Regions from separate parts of the Mesorhizobium sp. f-mel genome, predicted to be linked through region 4. Evidence: predicted binding sites of a transcription regulator. Region 4 holds the regulator's gene; each other region holds the start of a gene.
The links. Region 4 encodes PhoB, which activates phosphate uptake and scavenging genes when phosphate is short. Its sites were predicted from a motif close to TGTCATNNANCTGTCAT; they were not measured.
Positions count from the first base shown of each region.

Region 1: the regulator PhoB is predicted to act here: its motif matches at 1,146-1,162, upstream of phnF (phosphonate metabolism transcriptional regulator PhnF).
Region 2: the regulator PhoB is predicted to act here: its motif matches at 1,484-1,500, upstream of ACWUKX_RS00745 (ceramide glucosyltransferase).
Region 3: the regulator PhoB is predicted to act here: its motif matches at 1,257-1,273, upstream of ACWUKX_RS28450 (alkaline phosphatase D family protein).

Region 1 is NZ_JBSPTO010000007.1:70,263-73,805, forward strand. It holds gene phnH (phosphonate C-P lyase system protein PhnH) at 1-604, opposite strand, end outside; gene phnG (phosphonate C-P lyase system protein PhnG) at 604-1,065, opposite strand; gene phnF (phosphonate metabolism transcriptional regulator PhnF) at 1,187-1,936, shown strand; gene ACWUKX_RS11885 (zinc-binding alcohol dehydrogenase family protein) at 1,960-2,976, opposite strand; gene ACWUKX_RS11890 (ABC transporter permease) at 3,045-3,543, opposite strand, start outside.
Region 2 is NZ_JBSPTO010000001.1:154,553-158,095, reverse strand. It holds gene ACWUKX_RS00750 (O-succinylhomoserine sulfhydrylase) at 1-187, shown strand, start outside; gene ACWUKX_RS00745 (ceramide glucosyltransferase) at 230-1,384, opposite strand; gene apaG (Co2+/Mg2+ efflux protein ApaG) at 1,610-2,002, shown strand; gene ACWUKX_RS00735 (Hsp33 family molecular chaperone) at 2,141-3,175, opposite strand; gene argF (ornithine carbamoyltransferase) at 3,269-3,543, opposite strand, start outside.
Region 3 is NZ_JBSPTO010000039.1:12,482-16,024, forward strand. It holds gene ACWUKX_RS28450 (alkaline phosphatase D family protein) at 1-1,184, opposite strand, end outside; gene ACWUKX_RS28455 (MFS transporter) at 1,484-2,767, opposite strand; gene ACWUKX_RS28460 (TetR/AcrR family transcriptional regulator) at 2,850-3,455, shown strand; gene ACWUKX_RS28465 (hypothetical protein) at 3,500-3,543, shown strand, end outside.
Region 4 is NZ_JBSPTO010000005.1:204,437-207,979, reverse strand. It holds gene pstB (phosphate ABC transporter ATP-binding protein PstB) at 1-297, shown strand, start outside; gene phoU (phosphate signaling complex protein PhoU) at 336-1,043, shown strand; gene phoB (phosphate regulon transcriptional regulator PhoB) at 1,060-1,749, shown strand; gene ACWUKX_RS10225 (ROK family protein) at 1,925-3,172, opposite strand; gene xylF (D-xylose ABC transporter substrate-binding protein) at 3,429-3,543, shown strand, end outside.

The DNA.
Region 1 (3,543 bases), on a different contig from region 4:
CCATCGTCTTGATGCGCGTCGTGCGCGGCAGGCAGGCAACGCCGTCGGGGGTGGCAAGGATGATGTCGACGCCACGCGGAAAGCGCTGGTTGTTCTGCTTCCATTGCTCGACGAAATGGCGCGGCATCTGCGCCGGCGCGATGGTTGCAGTCATTTCGATGCCGGGACCTTCGAGCAGCAGAGGGGCGCCTGAAACGATATCGCTCACCTGCAGGATCAGCGTTGTGGAGCGGTCGGGATAGTCCTGGGTGCCCTGCGAAAAGCCATCGAGCGACATCATCTCGGCCGGCGTGGCGATCAGCGCGAAATGCGCGTCGGCCGGCGTATTGGCCAGCGGCGCGCCGGTGTGGAAGCCGAGCCAGGATTTCACCGCTGCTGGGGCCTGCAAAACGGGGTCGAGCCAGAGCGGCGTGTCGTTGTCGCACAGCGCCAGCGCGATGGCGCCGGCGGTGGCCGACAGTGGCGCCGGCGGGCGGGCAAAGATCGGCAGGGGCTGCAGGGTGCCTGGCCGCGCCATCGCATCCATCACGGCGCGGAACACCGTCTGGGCGTCGAACACCGGATCGGCAAAGCCGCCCTCGATCGCTTGCGTTGCGATGTCCATCAGTCTTCTCCGCGTACCATGGTGAAGAAATCGACCTTCGTTGCCGCCGTCTCGGCGCGCCGCCGTTCACGTGCGCCGGCAAGTGCGGCCTGCAGCGGCGCAATGAGTTTTGTCTCGACCTCGCGGCGCAGGGCAGGATCCTGCCAGAGCGCGTCGGCGATCGCCGCCAGTTTTGCTTTCTGCTTGTCACGGCCGAGCGCGTAGCAGTGGCCGACCTGTCCGGATGCGAGCCGGACGGTAGCGCGGGTGACCGTCGCCTCGCCGACATTGAATGGTGCGCCGCCGCCGCCGATGCGGCCACGCACGGTGACCAGGCCGGTTTCGGGACCGCGCAGGAGTTCTGCTTCCGAAGGCAGGCCGGCTGCGTTCCAAAGGCGGACGATATCGTCGCCGGTCGATTGCGCCAGCGTCGCCATGACGGCCTTGCGCTCAGCCTGATCGCGCGCTTCCTGTCCTCGCATGGCAGCCATTCCTTCTCGTCCGAATTTGTATAATGATGTAGACAATTATACAAATTATACCTATTCTCTAAAGCGTGTCCATGACAGATGGATGACAGGGCGAAAAAGATCGGGGCAAGAGATGATCGGGCAGCAGATTGCCAGCAGCATAGAGCGGCGCAGCGGCGTCTCGCTGTGGCGGCAGATCGCCGACCAGATCCTGCATTCGATCGCCATCGGCGACTTTGCCGAGAATGCCGCGCTGCCACCGGAGATTGCACTGGCGGAGCGTTATGGCGTCAACCGCCATACGGTGCGCAGCGCCATCGCAGCACTGGTGCAGGATGGCGTGCTGAGGGCCGAACAGGGGCGTGGCACTTTCGTGCTTTCGCGCAAGCGGCTGTCCTATCCGATCGGCGCCCGCACCCGTTTTTCGGAGGGCTTGCAAGGGCAGGCGACGGAGCGCCGCAGCGTGCTGCTCGAATCGGCGGTCGAGCCGGCCAGCCGGCGCGTCGCCGAAGGGCTGGGGCTTGCCAAGGGTTCGAATGTCATACGCCTTGAGACGCGCGGCGAAGCCGACGGACAGCCGGTCTCGCGTGCCACCGGCTGGTTCGATGCGAAACGCTTCGAAGGCATCGAGACCGCTATCGCGGAAACTGGATCGGTGACCGCCTCGCTCCAGCGTTTCGGCATCAGTGACTATCTCAGGCAATCGACAGTGCTGTCGGCGCGCCACGCAGATGCCGCCGATCTCGCCGATCTCGATCTGCAGTCCGGCGCCATCGTGCTGGTCACGGTCGCGGTCAACGTCACGCCGGACGGCCAGCCGATCCAGTTCGCCGAAACGCGCTTTCCGGCTGAGCGCGTCGAGCTCAAATTATCGGCGCGGTAGATAGGTGCGCGTCTATCCCGGTCTCATCTGACCTGAATGACCGCCTTGATCAGGCCGGATTTCTCATGCGCCCAGCGGGCGAGGTCGCGCGGTGTGTCGCCAAGCGTCGTGCGATGGGTGACGAGCTTTGCCAGCGGCACCGCGCCGTCGCGGATCGAGGCGGCGACATGGTCGAAGTCGGCGCGCAGCGCGTTGCGGCTGCCGATCAGCGTCATCTCGCGCTTGTGGAATTCGGGGTCGGAAAAGACGATGTCGTCCTTGACGACGCTGACCAGGACCAGCGCCCCGCCATGCGCGACATGGGCGAAAGCCGACTGGACTGACTGGGTGTTGCCAGTGGCGTCGAAAACCACGTCAAAGCCTTCGCCGTCAGTCGCCTCCCGCGCCAGATCGGTTGCCGATCCCTTCGAGCCGTCGAGGGTGGCGAAGTCGAGTTCGCTTGCGGCGAAACCCAGCCTCTCGGCACTCATGTCGAGCAGCGTCACGTCCAGACCGGCGATGCGGGCAAACAGTGCCGTGCCGAGCCCGATCGGCCCGGCGCCGATGACCAGCGTGCGCGCGCCGGGCTGCGCCAGCGAGCGCCGAACGGCATGCGCCCCGATCGCCAGGAATTCGACGGCGGCGGCGTCGGCCAGCGACAGGCCGTTGGCCGGGTAGAGGTTCTGCGCCGGCACCAGGATCCGTTCGCACATGGCGCCGTCGCGGTGGACGCCGAGCACCTCGATCCGGACGCAGCAATTAGGCTTGCCTTGCCGGCAGGCGATGCATTTGCCGCAAGCGAGATAGGGATTGATGATCACCGGTTCGCCAACGGCCAGATCGACGCCTTCGCCGGCCTCGATCACAGTGCCGGAAACCTCGTGGCCCATGATGCGGGGATAAGCGAGGAACGGATGCTTGCCATCGAAGATATGATAGTCGGTGCCGCAGATGCCGACATGACTGACCGCGACCAGCGCCCAGCCAGAGGGCGGAGTGCCTGGCGCCGGGCGGTCTTCCAGAACAAGCTCACCGGGCGAGCGGCAGACGACGGCTTTCATAGTTCAATCCAGTCTGTTCATGAAACCGCCGGCCCGGCTAGCGCCGGGCCGGCGGTTGTTAATATGGTCTACTTGCCGCGGCGGCGCAGGCCGTCGAAATAGACGATGACGATAATTAGCACGCCGGTAATGATGCGCTGCCAGAAGGCATTGACGTTCAAGAGATTGGCGCCGTTGTTGATGGTGGCGAGGATGAAGGCGCCGAGCAGCGGTCCGTGCACCGAGCCGACGGCGCCGAACAGCGAGGTGCCGCCGATCACCGACGAGGCGATCGCCTGCAACTCCCAGCCCTCGGCCTGTGTCGGATTGCCGATGCCGATGCGCGAGGCAAGCAGCACGCCGACAAAAGCCGCACAGAGGCCCGACAGCGTATATGCCATGTAGATGGTGCGCTGGACGTTGACACCGGACAGGCGCGATGCCTCGGCGTTGGAGCCGACCGAGAACAGATACCGGCCCCAGCGGCTGTGATGCAGGAAGATGTAGGCGGGGATGCCGACGAGGATCACCATCCAGAACAGATTGGGGACGCCGAGAAACGAGCTGCGCGAAAACAGTTGGAAGGCA
Region 2 (3,543 bases), on a different contig from region 4:
CTCTAACAATCTCGGTGACGCCAAGAGCCTGATCACCCATCCGGCGACGACGACACACAAGAATCTGAGCGACGAGGCGCGCGCCGAACTCGGCATCGGGCCAGGCACGCTCAGGCTGTCCGTCGGCCTGGAGGACACCGACGACCTGCTCGAAGACATCGAGCAGGCCCTGAAAGTCGCCAGATAGTGCACTGGGCGGTGTCGCTCGAATCGTCAAAATCAGGCGCGGTCAGGCGCCCGACGGGGTCTCTTCCAATTCCGCAACGGCGCTGGTGTGGATGGTCATCGTGTTGCCACGCCAGTCGACGGCACCGCTGAGCCAGCCACGCGCCCAGACAATCGGCAGGATGCAATCGCGCGCCATCATCGCCGGGATCATGCGCAGCGACAGGTGCCAGCTCTTGGCCGAGGCGAGAGCGCATTCCGGGAGGTAGGCGGCCACAAGCACAGCGATGGCGGTTGCCGACAGGCTGAAGCCGGCGCCTGCTGCCGCAACCAACGCAAGCACCAGCGGCGGCGCCGCTCCGATCAGGATCTCGGGCGCGAAGAACAGTGGGAAGGTGACGCGACGCAGGCGTGCCCAGCGGGCCTGGCGCGAACAGATTTCGCCGAGCGTGCGAAAACCGAGCGGCTGCTCAAAGGGCGAGGCGACGAGATTGACGCGCAGTCCAAGCCCGTTGACCAGCTTGGTCGCGGCCGCATCCTCGGCGATCTCGGCGGCAAGCGCACGGATGCCGCCATTGGGGTCGAGCATGGGCTTGTCCCACAACATGCTCTTGCCTTGGGCAAAGCCAAGGCCTATCGCCTCGCCGGTATATTGCCAGCGCGCCTGCAGCGTGTTGAGGAAGGCGCATTCGACCTCAGCCCAGAACCCGTCCGGCCGCGAGCCGATCGGCGTCGAGCAGACAAGACCGGTGTCCGGCCGCCATGCCGCCATCAGATGCTGGACATAGTCCCTCGGCATCAGGACGTTGGAATCGGCAAGGATGACCCAGCGGTGGCGCGCCGCCTCCCAGCCCTTCACGCAATTGTTGAGTTTCGGATTGCCGCTGATGCGGTCGTCGCCGACGAGCAGCCGGGCCGGCACGGCCGGAAAACGGGCAATCGCATCGGTGACCGGCCTGACCACCGGGTCGTCGGCATGGGCGACGCAGAAGATGAGCTCATAGCGCGGCCAGTCGAGCGAGAAGGCGCGCTCGAGCGTCTCCTCGGCAAACGGCTCGACGCCGCGCGACGGCACGACGATCGACACCGGAGGCGCCTTGCCGGCTGGCGGCGCGATCCTGCCAGGCCGCTTCAGCTTCAACGAAGCGAGCAGGATGCTGCCGAGATTGACGAGAAGCAGAGCTGTGGAAAGCAAGGCGGCTGTGACTGTCAGTTCCATCGATATCTGGTCACTCCAGAAAAACCGGCCGCATGATAGCCGTTTTCAACAGTTCGACAGAATGCTGAGTCGCCCGGCCCTGCACACCATCATTGTCATGTGTCACTTAAATGACATTGTTCTTCGGCAGCTGCGCGCAAACTAGTCGGGCAAGGACGGGAAGCGCCCTGTTGACCAAACTGCGGAGAGCGTCGAAAGTTCCGTCTGCATATTGTGGAGTAGTCTATGTACAGCGCCGTTACGCGCAACATCGAAGTACAGGTCAGGCCGTTCTATCTGGAAGATCGCTCCGACCCGTCGGAGAACCGCTATGTCTGGGGCTACCAGGTGACCATCGACAACCAGTCGGATGAATTCGTACAACTTCTGTCACGCTATTGGCACATCACCGACGGCACCGGCCGGGTCGAGGAAGTGCGCGGCGCCGGCGTTGTCGGCGACCAGCCCGAACTTAACCCCGGCGACAGTTATCAATATACGTCTGGCTGCCCGCTCTCGACGCCGTCCGGCATCATGGTCGGCCACTATACGATGCGCAACAAGCGAGGCGAGACGTTCGACGTCGCCATCCCCCCCTTTTCGCTCGACCTGCCGGGCACGCGGCGCACCGTCAACTGACCAGCTAGACCTGATCCATCCCGATAGAATCGGGATGGGCTCTAACTCTTAGACCAGGACCTTTTCCGAACCGAAGGTCAGCGAAGCAAAAAACGCTTTCCACTTTTCGATGCGCGGACCTTCGGTCGGGATCATGGTCTACTGCGCCGCAGCAAACTCCGCCGGATCGAAGTCATATTGCTTCGAGCAGAATTCGCAGGCGACATGAATGCCGCCATCCTCGGTGCTGTCCCTGATCTCGTCGGCTGAGAAACCTTCGAGTATGCCGCGGATCTTCTCCCTGGAGCATGAGCACTCGTCGGCTACCGGTACGCCGCCGAAGACGCGGACGCCGTGCTCGTGGAACAGCCGGTAAAGCAACCGCTCGGCGCCGATCGTCGGGTCGATCAGTTCCGTCGGCTCGATGGTGCCAAGCAATGCCAGCAGTTCCTGCCAGGAATTGTCGGCCGGATCATGGATCTCATCGCGCGGATCGCCGTCGCCGCCTGGAAGGTCGGGCACGCGCATGCGTTCCGCCGATTGCGGCAGGAATTGCGCAAGGATGCCACCGGCACGCCATTGCTCGCGGGCACCGCCGACACCGGGCGTCAACAGCTTGGCCACCGAGAGTCTGAGGTCGGTCGGGATCTGTTCCGACTGGCGAAAATAGGTGCGCGCGGCCTCCTCCAGTGTCTCGCCGTCGAGCTGGACGATGCCCTGATAGCGCTGCGTGTGGGCACCCTGGTCGATGGTCAGCGCCAGAACACCGCTGCCGAGCAGCGTCTGCTGCGAGGTCTCGCCGGCAGATGTCAGTGCCTCCAGCCGGTCGGCGTCGAAGCGCGCATAGGCGCGCAGCGCCTGCGGCGTGGAAAAATCCGCCACCAGCATATCGACCGGCCCGTCCGTGCGGGTCTGCAGGATGAACTTGCCTTCGAACTTGAGCGAGGTGCCAAGCAGCACTGTCAGCACGCAGGCTTCCGCCAGCAGGCGGGCGACCGGCTCGGGATAGTCATGACGGCTGAGGATCGCGTCGAGCATCGGCCCGAGCTGGACGGTGCGGCCGCGCACGTCGAGCGGGCCGACCTCGAAGGGCACGACATGATCGTCGCCGGCGTAGCCGAATTCGCCGAGTTTGGGTTGATGTTCAGCCAATTGATGAGTTTCCAACATGACAAAGCTCCGGGGCGCGGCCATGCCGCCCTCCGGGGCGCATGCGTCGAAACGCGCTCGATTTGCGTGATGCGGCTGAGATAGGCATCACGTACTCCCGGATCAAGGCGGCCCGGATCAAGCGCCCAGACACCAGGCCAAAACCGCCTTCTGGGCGTGGAGCCGGTTCTCGGCCTCGTCGAACACCACCGAATGTGGCCCGTCGATGACCTCGTCGGTGACCTCCTCACCGCGATGCGCCGGCAGGCAGTGCATGAACAATGCGTCGGGCTTTGCCTTCGCCATCAGCGCGGCATTGACCTGATAGGGTGAGAAGACGTTGTGGCCGCGAGCACGGTGCTCCTGGCCCATCGACACCCAGCAGTCGGTGACGACGCAGTCGGCCTCGTGGA
Region 3 (3,543 bases), on a different contig from region 4:
AGCTCGCGGCCTTTGGCCGGACCATTGTCGCCATTGCTGATGGCCTCGGCGCCGGCCTTCTTGGTGGCATCGTTCCAGACGATGAGACCGAGCGGCATGTCGGCGGCGATGATTTTCCAGGTCGCGTTGGAGTTTGCCAGTTCGCGCTTCAGCCGTTTCATCTGCTGTTCGCCGAGGATGCGCGATTGCGGCGTCACCGTATCCTGCATGCCAGGACCATTGGAGCCGCGATAGGAACGCATGTCGAGGAAGAACACGTCGAGCAGCGGCCCGTAGGCGATCTTGCGATAGACGCGGCCCGGTTCCGACGGCTCGTAGCGGATCGTCGTCATCTCGTGGAAGGCGCGTGCCGCGCGTGACGCCAGCACATGGATGTTTTTTTCCGAGTAACGCTCGTCGGCGCTCAGGTCCTTCGAATCCGACCAGTTGTTCACAACCTCGTGGTCGTCCCACTGGTAAAAGGTCGGGCAGATGGCATTGAGCCCCAACACGTTCCTGTCCATCATGTTGTATTTCCACTGACCGCGGTACTCGTCCAGCGTCTCGGCGACCTTGCGCTTTTCGTCGATGAGGACGTTGTTCTTCCACTTGCTGCCACCGGGCAGGTCGACCTCGTCCTTCATCGGGCCGTCGGCATAGATGGTGTCGCCGGAATGCAGGAAGAAGTCGGGCGTATGCTTGCCGATCGTGGCATAGGTCTTCATGCCGGTGTCGTCGATGCCCCAGCCCTGGCCGGCGGTATCGCCCGACCAGGCGAAGCGAATGTCGCGCTTCGAGGCCGGCGCCGTGCGGAAGCGGCCGACGATCGGCTCGGAGACGGCGTTGATGTCGGCGAGATCGGCCGCGATCATGCGGTAGAAGATGTCCTGGTCGGAGGCGAGATCGGTGAGCAGCCGCTTTACCGTGTAATCGCTGGCCGGCGACGTATCGAGCGGCGCAAGACGGGCGGCGTTGGCGAAATTTTCCGTCGACGACACTTCGAACATCACGCGCGAAGGGCGGTCGGTGCGAGTCCACACCACGCCGCTGGTTGCGTCGACATCGCCCGACTGGATGCCATGGGTGAAGGCGGGCCGCTGATTGGCGCGCGAATAATAGGGAAGCGCGAGGCCCGATACGCCGACGACGCCGGCGGCGCTCACGGACGTGACGAAGGCGCGCCGGGTCATCGAAATCTTGTTCATGGCTGTCTCCTGGATGGCGTTGAACGTCGCCGCCAAGGTCCAGCCTCAATGTTTCAGGCACATCTCGAAACCATGAAGGTTTCGTTACAACCAACAGACTGGCGAATTTCTTCCTTGAGGGTCTCTTGAGGGGGAGATGTCGCCAAGGGCGACAGAGGGGGTCGTCTCGCGTGGAGCACCGACCACCTGCGTCTGCGATAAGGCGCCGAGCCTGGTCGCACCGACCCCCTCTGGCCGCTTCGCGGCCATCTCCCCCTCAAGGGCCCTCAAGGGGGAGATTAGCGCTCAGCCGTCACAACTCAAGCCGCCTGCGGTTCCGGCTCGAAGGCTGGACGGCTGGTGTTGATCAACAGCGAGATGCAGGCTGCGGCTATCGCCGTCATGCCGGCTATGAGGAAGGCAAGCTCGTAATTGCCCTGCAATTCACGCATAGTGCCGCCGAAGAAGGCGGCAGCCGCAGCGCCCACCTGATGGCCCGCGACGATCCAGCCGAAGACGATCGGCCCGCTGCGGTCGCCGAACGCCTCGTTCGACAGCCTGAGCGTCGGCGGCACGGTGGCGATCCAGTCCAATCCGTAGAGCACGGCGAAGATGATCAGGCTGGTCGACGAGAAGCCGGAATAAGGCAGATAGATCAGTGACAGGCCGCGGATGCCATAATAGACGCCGAGCAGCTTGCGCGGGTCGAAGCGGTCGGTGAGCCAACCCGACAGCGTCGTGCCGATCAGATCGAAGATGCCCATCAGCGACAGCAGGCCGGCGGCTTGCACCTGACCGATACCCATGTCGCCGCAAAACGCGATCAGGTGCGTGCCGACCAGTCCGTTGGTGGTGAAGCCGCAGATGAAGAAGGTGGCGAACAGATACCAGAACACGCGGGTGCCGGCGGCACGGCGCAGCGTGCTGAGTGTGTGCGTGAGAAAATTGCCCTGCGAGGCCGGCGGAACCGGCGGCACGTCGTCGGCCTCAGCGCCGTAGCGCACCATGCCGATCGAGGCCGGGCGCTCCGGCACCAGCAGCCAGACCAGCGGCACGAGGCAGGCGGTGGCGACCGCAATGGCGATGGCGACAGGCTTCCAGCCGCCCGACTGGGCGAGGGCCGCGAGCAGCGGCAGGAACACCAGCAGGCCGGTGGCGGCGGAGGCCGACATCAGTCCCATCACCAGGCCGCGATTGGTCTTGAACCAGCGATTGACGATGGTGGCGCCGAGCACCGTGGCGACCGCGCCGGAACCGACGCCGGAGAATACGCCCCAGGTGAGAAGCAGGTGCCACGGCTCGGTCATCAACAGGCTGAGCGCCGTCGAGCCCGACATCAACACCAGCGACGCCAGCAGCGTACGGCGCAGTCCGATCCTTTCCATCAGTGCCGCGGCAAACGGCCCGGTCAGGCCGTAGAGGAAGATGCCGATGGCCGCGGCGAGCGAAACGACATCGCGCCGCCAGCCGAAACTCTCCTCCAGCGGCAGCATCATGACGGCCGGCGCCGACCGCAGGCCCGCCGCGATCAGCAGACAGAGGAAAATGACGGCGACCACGACGAAAGCGTAGCGCTGGCCAAACGGGCGGGATTGAGCTATCATGTTACTGACCGGTACGTTGCAATTGCACCAAGGTATACGTACCGATCGGTAACATTGTCAAGCAGGCAACGGCACATCCTAGATGAAAAGCATTGAACCAAGGATCAAAGCGGATGAATTGGCACAGCCCCGCGCCGGCGAAAAAATCCTTTGCGTTGCCCGCGACCTGTTCTACCGGCAAGGCATCAGGGCGATCGGCGTCGACGAGATCGTGCGGCGTGCCGGCGTCACCAAGCCCAGCCTCTATCGCAGCTTTCCCTCCAAGGACGAATTGGCCGCGTCCTATCTCCGGCAATACGACCTGGAGTTCTGGGCCCGCTTCGACGAGGCGGTGGCTGCCCATCCCGGCGATCCGCGCGCGCAGATCGCTGCCTTCCTGACACGCATCGGCAAGCGCACGCAAAAGCCAGACTATCGCGGCTGCGGCATGACCAATGCGGCCGTCGAATATCCCGAGCACGGCCACCCGGCCCGCGTGGTGAGTGAGGCCAACAAGCAGGAATTGCGACGACGCCTGCGCGCCATGGCGGCGGCAATGGGTGCCGGCGACGCCGATACGCTGGGCGACGGGCTGCTGCTTCTGATCGAAGGCGCCTATATCAGCGGCCAGCTGTTCGGTGCCGGCGGACCGGCGAAGTCTGTAGCCCGGAACGCGGACCTGCTGATCGAAGCGAGCTTGAAGAAATAGCGTTTAACGATACCGTGCGGCAGCCCGAAACGGAGTTGTCCGCGATGCGTAGCCTTTTGATGATCCCGCTTGCCCTTGCCGGCCTCTG
Region 4 (3,543 bases):
CAGCGCCTGTGCATCGCGCGCGCTATCGCCGTGTCGCCGGAAGTGATCCTGATGGACGAGCCCTGTTCGGCGCTGGATCCGATCGCCACCGCCCGCGTCGAGGAACTGATCGACGAACTGCGCCAGAACTACACGATCGTCATCGTAACCCACTCGATGCAGCAGGCAGCGCGCGTGTCGCAACGCACGGCGATGTTCCATCTCGGCTACCTTGTCGAGGAGGGCGCGACCGACAAGATGTTCACCAATCCCGACGACAAGCGCACCCAGGACTACATCACCGGCCGGTTCGGCTGAGCGGTCCGGCGGCGAATTTCGAACACGAGGACAGTATCATGGGTGAACACACCGTCGCGTCTTTCGACGAGGAACTGGACCGCATCGACAGGCTGATCCGCGACATGGACGAGCTCGCCGCCGCGATGGTCGCAGCCTCGATCCGCGCGTTGCTTGCGTCAGACAATGCGATGGCGCAGCGTGTCGTCTCGGACGACGCGATCATGGATGCGCGGCAGCGCGAACTCGACGACAGCGCGATCACGCTGATCGCCAAGCGGCAGCCGATGGCGCAAGATCTGCGCGCCGTGGTTGGCGCAATCCGCATGGCCGGTGATCTCGAGCGCATCGGCGACCTGGCCAAAAACATAGCCAAACGGGTCAGCGCCGTCGGGCAGAGCGCCACGCCGCGTAATCTGTCGCACGGTATCGACGCGATGGCGGATCTCGTTCTTGTGCAGCTCCGCGGGGTGGTCGAGCACTATGTGTCGCGCAATGCCGGCGCGTTGAAAGAACTGCGCGCCGACGACCAGAAGATCGACGTGAAATATACGGCGGTTTTTCGCGAACTCCTGACCTACATGATGGAGGATCCGCGCAACATCACCGCCTGCACGCATCTGCTGTTCTGCGCCAAGAATCTCGAGCGTATCGGCGATCATGTCACCAACATCGCCGAAAACGCCTACTTTGTCGTGACCGGGCAGCAATTGCCGGCGGATCGCCCGAAGCTCGACGAAACGACGATGTCGGCGCCGGCGACATGACAGGAGTGACCGGCCGATGATCGCGCCGCGCATCATGGTGGTGGAGGATGAAGAGCCGCTGGGCGTCCTCCTCCGCTACAATCTGGAATCCGAAGGCTATCAGGTCGAGGTGGTGACGCGCGGCGATGAGGCCGAAATCCGGCTGCAGGAAAACGTGCCCGATCTTCTGGTGCTCGACTGGATGGTGCCGGCGGTTTCGGGCATCGAGCTTTGCCGGCGCCTTCGGGTGCGTCCCGAAACCGAGCGGCTGCCGATCATCATGCTGACCGCGCGCGGCGAGGAGAGCGACCGGGTGCGCGGCCTTTCCACCGGGGCCGACGACTATCTGGTCAAGCCGTTCTCGACACCGGAATTCATGGCCAGGGTCAAGGCGCTGCTGCGCCGCGCCAAGCCGGAAGTACTGTCCAGCGTGCTGAAGGTCGGCGACATCATGCTCGATCGCGAATCGCACAGGGTCTATCGCAAGAAGAGCGAGATCCGGCTCGGGCCGACCGAATTCCGGCTGCTCGAATTCATGATGCGGCACCCGGGTCGGGTCTTCTCGCGCAGCCAATTGCTCGACAATGTCTGGGGCGAGACGATCTACATCGACGAGCGCACGGTGGACGTCCATGTCGGCCGGTTGCGCAAGGCGGTCAACAACGGCCGCATGCCCGATGTCATCCGCACCATCCGCGGCGCGGGCTATGCGATCAGGGAAGACTAGGGATGTGCTGATATTCAGGTGGTGCCGGCCTGCGAACGCCGGCTTCCTGGGCTTCCGGTGCTCACGTACCCAAAGTACGCTCCGCTCCGGTTCTCGGAACCCACCATTCTCGACTCGGCCTGACCTGAATCTCAACACACCCCAAGTCGCGATCCGGGGATCCCTGCCTTCGAGTTCAAGCCACGTTCTTTCCGACCGGGCCGGCTCGTGCCTGGATGCTCGGCGCGAAGATCTCCTGGTCGACGAAGCTCAGCGCCCGCATGGCGCAGCCTTCTCGGATCAGCGGCAGTTCGTTCGGCTCGGTGTCGAAGGAAATCGAACCCGAATGCTGGCCGCCGGCGGTCTGGGCGATCGCCTCGCGCAGGGCCGGCTCGATCAGGTCGAAGGCGGCAGCGCTGGCACCGACCATGGCGACCGGCGCCGGATCGATCAGCGCGAACAGGCTGCCGAGCCCGAAGCCGAGCGCCTCGCCGGCCTTGCGGTAGGCTTCGCGCTCCGGTCCGTCCGTCTCGCGCGCCCGGGCCGCCAGTGCCCGCATCTCGGCGTCGCTGACATCGGCGACCGGCTCGGCGTTCTCGCTCAATTGCCTTGCGTTGCGCCAGATAGCGTAGTTGCCGGCATAAGCCTCGACGCAACCGCGCCGCCCGCAGCGGCAAAGCGCACCGCCCGGCCGATGAATCATGTGGCCGAATTCGCCGCCTGAGGAATGGGTGCCGGTGAACAGCTCGCCCTTCAGCACCAGCCCCATACCGATGCCATGCGAGAGCAGGATGGCGATGAAATCGTCGCGGTAGCGATCCGGGTCGCGCCAGCGCAGCGCCACGGCCATCATGTTGCAGTCGTTCTCCATGATGGCCGGGATGCCGAACTCGCGTTCCAGAATGTCGGCGAAGGCGATGTTCGTCTGCGGCGTGATCGGCGACCACAACATGGCGCGCGCATGGGAATCGGTAATACCCTGGATCGCCAGCGCGATGCGGGCGACGCTTTGGACGTCGAGGTCGGGGTCTTCGAGCCGGCGCCGGACGATGGCGACACATTCGTCGATCAGCTCGTCGCGCGACATGGTCAGCGTGTCCAGCCGGCGCTGTTCCTCGGCGACCACTTGTCCGGCATAGTCGATGACAGCGACCGACAGGGAATTCAGCGACAACACGACGGCCAATACCGCAGCGGCCTCCGGATTGAGGCTGAGGCCAACCTGCGGCCGGCCACGTTTCAGCGAAACGGTCTCACTCGCCTTGCTCTCGGCCAGGATGCCTTCGTGGATCAGGTCGGAAGAGATCGCCGATATGGTCGAATGGCTGAGGCCGGTGGTTGCGGCGATCTCGGTCCGCGACGGCTGGCCTGCGCGGCGTACGGCCGAAATAACCATCGCCCGGTTGCGCCGGCGCAAATCGTCATGGCGGATCCCAACCGACATTGTTTTGCTTCCTATTGCCGCGGCCGCTCATGAATCGGAAGCCGTCGGGCCGACAAATACTGGCAGAAGCAGAAGGACCTGTCATTGTTTATTCCGAGGCTCGAAAAAAAGCCGGCAGGACACCAAAATCCATCAGAATTCATGTTGACAGTGCTTCGGCGTTGGATCAGTATTTTTTCGAGGCTCGAAAAAAAGAGCTTTTGTGCAGGCCTTGGGGCCAGTTGGTCGCGCCGTACGCGGCGCAGGGAGGAATATCATGAATAGATTCACAGCCGCCATTCTGGCGGGGGTCGCCATGTCGCTGACGCTCGCGTCGGTCGCACAGGCGAAGGACAAGGTCATTGGTGTTTCGTGGTCGAACTTCCAGGAAG